Linked DNA regions of Verminephrobacter eiseniae EF01-2. The protein of the gene in region 1 interacts with the protein of each later gene in a pairwise test. Links are inferred from orthologs where the notes say so. Each region holds a gene or a part of one and is shown in the gene's direction. Other genes may lie near its edges. The genes, in order: gyrB and gyrA.

What was found.
Region 2: the proteins of gyrB (region 1) and gyrA interact in binary tests that used the Escherichia coli proteins (3 or more experiments, as listed by UniProt). The link is inferred for Verminephrobacter eiseniae EF01-2 from one-to-one orthologs.

What each region holds. Positions count from the first base shown.
Region 1 is NC_008786.1:2,789-6,219, forward strand. What follows is about bases 228-3,339. They hold gyrB (DNA topoisomerase (ATP-hydrolyzing) subunit B), read left to right. Parts: upstream 228-532; coding sequence 533-3,139; downstream 3,140-3,339. Other genes in these bases: dnaN (DNA polymerase III subunit beta), read left to right, coding at 228-370. Outside these bases: more of dnaN, read left to right, coding at 1-227. UniProt on the Escherichia coli protein: DNA gyrase negatively supercoils closed circular double-stranded DNA in an ATP-dependent manner to maintain chromosomes in an underwound state.
Region 2 is NC_008786.1:3,464,004-3,467,543, forward strand. Bases 67-3,287 are described here. They hold gyrA (DNA gyrase subunit A), read left to right. Parts: upstream 67-429; coding sequence 430-3,087; downstream 3,088-3,287. Other genes in these bases: ompA (outer membrane protein OmpA), read right to left, coding at 67-192; serC (3-phosphoserine/phosphohydroxythreonine transaminase), read left to right, coding at 3,192-3,287. Outside these bases: more of ompA, read right to left, coding at 1-66; more of serC, read left to right, coding at 3,288-3,540. UniProt on the Escherichia coli protein: A type II topoisomerase that negatively supercoils closed circular double-stranded (ds) DNA in an ATP-dependent manner to maintain chromosomes in an underwound state.

The sequences.
Region 1 (3,431 bases):
CAACCGCGTGATCCCGAAGAACCACCACAACTGCGTCACGCTGGGCCGCGCGGCCTTGCTGACCAGCCTGCAACGCACGGCCATCATGACCAGCGACAAGTTCAAGGGCGTGCGCCTGAACCTGGAGCCCGGCGCGCTGCGCGTGGCATCGAGCAACGCCGAACAGGAGGAGGCCGTCGACGAGCTCGATGTCGACTACGCCGGCGACAACATCGAGATCGGCTTCAACGTGACCTACCTCATCGACGCACTGGCCAACATGGAGCAGGACATGGTGCAGTTGGCGTTCGCCGACGGCAACAGTTCGGCCTTGCTGACCATCCCCGCCAACGACAACTTCAAGTATGTCGTGATGCCGATGCGCATCTAGTCGTGCGCCGTCCCGCCGACACCCTGGCTGCCGGCAACCAGCCGGCGCCACCCACCATGGACATGGCCGCCGGTAGCTGTGCAATGAGCCACCCGCAGCCAGCCCGAATCTCATCGAACACAGTGAAAAGCGCGCTTTCCACGGATCCCGAGGCCCCACCACATGACCGCTGACAACCCCCTGCCCGAGCCCGCACCCGGCGGCACTGGTGGGCCTGCCCTGCCAAAGATCGACACCCGGCAGGCGGGCGCCAGCGAAAGCTACGACGCAGGCGCCATCACCATCCTGGAAGGTCTGGAGGCGGTGCGCAAGCGCCCCGGCATGTACATCGGCGACACCAGCGACGGCACCGGACTGCACCACCTGGTGTTCGAGGTGGTGGACAACTCGATCGACGAAGCCCTGGCCGGCCACTGCGACGACATCGTGGTGACCATCCACACCGACAACTCGATCAGCGTGACCGACAACGGTCGCGGCATTCCCACCGGCGTGAAGTTCGACGACAAGCACGAGCCCAGGCGCAGCGCGGCCGAAATCGCGCTGACCGAACTGCACGCGGGCGGCAAGTTCAACCAAAACAGCTACAAGGTATCGGGCGGCCTGCACGGCGTGGGCGTGAGCTGCGTGAACGCGCTGAGCAAATGGCTGCGCCTGACGGTGCGCCGCGAAGGCCGGGTGCACCAGCTCGAATTTGCGCGCGGCTTCGTGCAAGACCGCCTGCTCGACACCGTGGACGGCGTCGCCGTCTCGCCGATGAAGCTCGCCGGCGCGACCGAAAAACGCGGCACCGAAGTGCACTTTCTGCCCGACGCCGAAATCTTCAAAGAAAACCGCGACTTCCACTACGAAATTCTGGCCAAGCGGCTGCGCGAGCTGTCCTTTTTGAACAATGGCGTGCGCATCCGCCTGAAAGACGAGCGCAGCGGCAAGGAAGACGACTTCTCGGGCGCCGGCGGCGTGCGCGGTTTCGTCGAATTCATCAACAAGGGCAAGACCGCCCTGCACCCGAACTCGTTTTACGCCACCGGCGAGCGCCCGGCCGAGACCTATGGCGGCATCCCCGGCACGCATATCGGCGTGGAAGTGGCCATGCAGTGGAACAGCGCCTACGCCGAGCAGGTGCTGTGCTTTACCAACAACATCCCCCAGCGCGACGGCGGCACCCACCTGACCGGCCTGCGCGCGGCGATGACCCGCGTCATCAACAAGTACATCGAAGAAACCGAAATGGCCAAGAAGGCCAAGGTCGAAGTCACCGGCGACGACATGCGCGAAGGGCTGTGCTGCGTGCTGAGCGTGAAACTGCCCGAGCCCAAGTTCAGCAGCCAGACCAAGGACAAACTGGTATCGAGCGAAGTGCGCGCCCCGGTGGAAGACATCGTGGGCAAGCTGCTGGCCGACTACCTGCAGGAAAAGCCCGCCGACGCGAAGATCATCTGCAGCAAGATCGTGGACGCCGCCCGCGCCCGCGAAGCCGCCCGCAAGGCCCGTGAAATGACGCGCCGCAAGGGCGCGCTCGACGGCCTGGGCCTGCCCGGCAAGCTGGCCGACTGCCAGGAAAAAGACCCCGCGCTGTGCGAGATCTACATCGTCGAGGGCGACTCGGCCGGCGGCTCTGCCAAGCAGGGGCGCGACCGCAAATTCCAGGCCATCTTGCCGCTGCGCGGCAAGATCCTGAACGTGGAAAAAGCCCGCTACGAAAAGCTGCTGACCAGCGACGCCATCCTGACGCTGATCACCGCCCTGGGCACCGGCATCGGCAAGGCCGGCGGCAGCGCCGGCGGCGACGACTTCGACGCCGCCAAGCTGCGCTACCACCGCATCATCATCATGACCGACGCCGACGTCGACGGCGCCCATATCCGCACCCTGCTGCTGACCTTCTTTTACCGGCAAATGCCCGAACTGGTCGAGCGCGGCCACATCTACATCGCCCAGCCGCCGCTGTACAAGGTCAAAGCCGGCAAAGAGGAGTTGTACCTGAAGGACGACCCGGCGCTGGACAACTTCCTGCTGCGCATTGCGCTGAACCAGGCCAGCGTGCTCACCGGCAACGCCGACCAGGCCGTGCTGAGCGGCGCGACCCTGACCGAACTGGCGCGCAAGCACCAGAGCGCCGAAAGCGTGATCGCCCGCCTGAGCCACTTCATGGACGCAGAAGCGCTGCGCGCAATGGCCGACGGCGTGCGCCTGCGGCTGGGCAGCCTGGCCGATGCCCAGGCCAGCGCCGTGGCGCTGCAAGCCAAGCTGCGCGAGCTGCACACCACCGGCGCCCCGGCCGAAGTGACGGGCGAGTTCGACGCCCGCACCGACAAGCCCCTGCTGCGCATCAGCCGCCGCCACCACGGCAACATCAAGAGCAGCGCGATCACGCAAGACTTCGTGCACGGCGCCGACTATGCCGCCCTGGCCGAAGCCGCCGAAACCTTCCGCGGCCTGCTCGGCGCAAACGCCAAGGCCATGCGCGGCGAGGCGGAAAAGCAAAAGGAAGAAAAAATCAGCGACTTCCGCCAGGCCATGAAATGGCTCATCAGCGAAGCCGAGCGCACCACCACCCGCCAGCGCTACAAGGGCCTGGGCGAAATGAACCCCGAGCAGCTATGGGAAACGACGATGGACCCGAGCGTGCGCCGCCTGCTGCGCGTGCAGATCGACGACGCCATCGAGGCCGATCGCGTGTTCACGATGCTGATGGGCGATGAGGTCGAGCCACGGCGGGACTTCATCGAGATGAATGCGCTCAGGGCGGGGAACATCGACGTTTGAACGGTGTAGAGCTAGGCATAAGACGCGAAATTGAGGCCCATAAGACGCGAAAACTATGATCTCTTCTCATTGATAGGTGCGCCCAGAGTGGCACATGTCGCGCGCGAGGCTTGAGGAATGGTCGTACGCGAAGCCGTTGAAGCGGAAGTTCGAAAACTCGCGATTCACAGCGTCACCGTACTGGGGCGCTACTCAGCCCTCCGGCCAAGCACCTCTCCTGGGTTCGTTTCGCCGACGGCGCTAGTGCACTTCGTCCGCAACCTGCGAGATGGCGCTCACCGTCACAAGCTGA
Region 2 (3,540 bases), 3.5 Mb from region 1 along the record:
GATCGCACTGTCGCAGCCGGCAGAGGCGGTTGCAGGTGTCCAGTTGGCGTTGCGCCAGCAGTGTTCGTTGCTGCCGTTCTTCCAAGCCAGTTGGCCGGAAGCGTCTCTCCAGTTGTCGGCGGATTGGGCGCCAGCGGCGGCGGCAAGCGTAGCGGAGGCAAACAACATTGCCACTTTGTTCAGCTTCTTCATGGTTCTCCTCTTGGGGGATAAAAGCCGCAGCCTGTGCTGCGAATAAAGTCGCCCGGGGTGACCACCACTCCAAGCGTTTGAGCGATTGTGCCATAAGGCCGCAGAGCACAGTTGTGACGCCGGCGCAGGGCAGGGAGGACGAAACCTGGATTGCTTCCATTTGTTGCATGGCCGCTACATGGTCTTGCCCCTAGAATGGCTCTCTTTTGCCGCCCCCACCGTCCCGATGACGTGCCCATGACCCAGTTTGCCAAAGAAACCCTGCCGATCAGCCTCGAAGAGGAGATGCGGCGCAGTTACCTCGATTACGCGATGAGCGTGATTGTGGGCCGGGCCTTGCCCGATGCGCGCGATGGTTTGAAGCCGGTGCATCGCCGGGTGCTTTTTTCGATGCATGAGTTGCACAACGATTGGAACCGCCCGTACAGAAAATCGGCCCGCGCCGTCGGTGACGTGATGGGTAAGTACCATCCTCACGGCGATACTGCGATCTACGACACCATCGTGCGCATGGCGCAGAGTTTTTCCCTGCGCCACATGCTGATCGATGGCCAGGGCAATTTCGGCTCCGTCGACGGCGACAACGCTGCGGCCATGCGTTACACCGAAATCCGTTTGGCCAAGATTGCCCACGAGATGTTGGCCGACATCGACAAGGAGACCGTCGATTTCGGCCCGAACTACGACGGTAACGAAAAAGAGCCGCTGGTCCTGCCCAGCAAACTGCCCAATTTGCTGGTCAATGGCTCGGCGGGTATCGCCGTGGGCATGGCCACCAACATCCCGCCGCATAACCTCAATGAGGTGGTGGACGCCTGTCTGCACCTGCTGCACCACCCGGATGCGTCGATCGACGAGTTGATGGAGATCATCCCGGCGCCCGATTTCCCCACGGCCGGCATCATCTACGGCATCAATGGCGTCAAGGATGGCTACCGTACCGGCCGCGGCAAGGTGGTGATGCGTGCCAAGTGCCATTTCGAGGACATCGACCGCGGCCAGCGCCAGGCGATCATCGTCGACGAGTTGCCCTACCAGGTCAACAAGAAGACGCTGCAAGAGCGCATGGCGGAACTGGTGCATGAGAAAAAACTCGACGGCATCAGCCATATCCAGGACGAGTCCGACAAGTCGGGCATGCGTCTGGTGATCGAGCTCAAGCGTGGCGAAGTCCCCGAGGTGGTGCTGAACAATCTGTACAAGCAGACGCAGTTGCAGGACACCTTCGGCATGAATATGGTGGCGCTGATCGATGGTCAGCCCCGCCTGTGCAATCTCAAGGATCTGGTCAGTGTCTTTTTGCAGCACCGCCGCGAAGTGGTGACGCGCCGCACGGTGTTCGAGCTGCGCAAGGCGCGCGAGCGGGGCCATGTGCTCGAAGGCTTGGCCGTGGCGCTGGCCAACATCGACGACTTCATTGCCATCATCCGCAACGCCCCCACCCCGCCGGTGGCCAAGGCCGGACTGATGGCGCAGTCCTGGGACAGCCAACTGGTGCGCGAGATGCTCACCCGCACCCGTGCCGATGGCGCGCAGGTCAATGCCGACGACTACCGCCCCGAGGGCCTGGACCAGGAGTTGGGCATGGGTCGGGACGGCCGCTACCGCCTGTCGGACACGCAGGCCCAGGAAATCCTGCAGATGCGCCTGCAGCGTCTGACCGGCCTGGAGCAAGACAAGATCGTGGCCGAGTACAAGGACGCGATGGATGTCGTCGACGATCTGCTGGACATTCTGGCCAAGCCCGAGCGCGTGTCCATCATCATTGGCCAGGAACTGGCCGCGATCAGGCAGGAGTTCGGCCAGCACAAGCTGAGCGCGCGCCGCAGCATCATCGAGCACAGTGCGCAAGACCTGTGCACCGAGGACCTGATCACGCCTACCGACATGGTGGTCACGCTCAGCCACACGGGCTACATCAAGAGCCAGCCGCTGGGCGAATACCGCGCCCAAAAGCGCGGCGGGCGCGGCAAGCAGGCCACGGCCACCAAGGAAGACGATTGGATCGACCAACTCTTCATCGCCAATACGCACGACTACATCCTGTGCTTTTCCAACCGTGGCCGCCTGTACTGGCTCAAGGTCTGGGAGGTGCCGGCAGGCTCGCGCGGCTCGCGCGGCCGCCCGATCGTGAACATGTTTCCGCTACAGGACGGCGAGAAGATCAACGTGGTGCTGCCCCTGACGGGCGCCATGCGCAGCTTTCCGGCAGACCGCTATGTGTTCATGGCCACCAGCATGGGCACGGTCAAGAAGACGGCGCTCGACGAATTCAGCAACCCGCGCAAGGGCGGCATCATTGCCGGCCATCTCGATGATGGCGATTACCTGATCGGCGCCGCGCTGACCGACGGCCAGCATGATGTGATGCTGTTCAGCGATGGCGGCAAGGCCGTGCGCTTCGATGAGAACGATGTGCGTCCGCTGAGCCGTCAGGCGCGCGGCGTGCGCGGCATGCTGCTGGAAGAAGGGCAGAGCGTGATCGCGATGCTGGTGGCCGAAGACGAAACGCAGAGCGTGCTGACCGCCACCGAAAACGGCTATGGCAAGCGTACCGGCATCGTCGAATACACCCGCCATGGTCGCGGCACCAAGGGCATGATTGCGATCCAGCAAAGCGGGCGCAACGGCAAGGTGGTGGCCGCCACCCTGGTGCACGCCGATGACGAGATCATGCTGATCACCGACAAGGGGGTTCTGGTGCGCACCCGGGTCTCGGAAATCCGCGAACTCGGCCGCGCCACGCAGGGGGTGACGCTGATCGCACTGGACGAAGGCGCCAAGCTCAGCGGCCTGCAGCGCATCGTCGAAAACGATGCCAACGTGGCCGATGCACCCATCGATGCACCCGCCAATGCCGAAGGCAGCGCGGACGACGGCGCGCCCGATGCCTGACCCTCCGGGATGCCATCGATGCCATCTTCGCGCCGTATACGCTATCAAATGTGAAGCGCAACGAGCTCATGAAACAAGCGCCCGCCGCCTTTTATGCACCATCCATGAAACGCCCTTACAACTTTTCTGCCGGCCCGGCTGCGATTCCCGCCGAAGTTCTGGAGCAAGCTGCTGCCGAGATGCTCGACTGGCATGGCTGTGGCATGGGCGTGATGGAGATGAGCCACCGCGGCAAGGAGTTCCGCTCGATCTGCGAGCAGGCGCAGGCCAAGCTGCGCGAGTTGCTGGCGGTGCCGGCGCAGTTCAAGATCTTGTTCATGCAGGGCGGTGGTCTGGCGGAAAACGCCATCGTGCCGCTGAACCTGTCGCGTGCCGGGACGGTCGATTTCGTGGTCACGGGCAGTTGGAGCCAGAAGTCGCAGCAAGAGGCGCGCAAATACGCAGCGCAAGTCA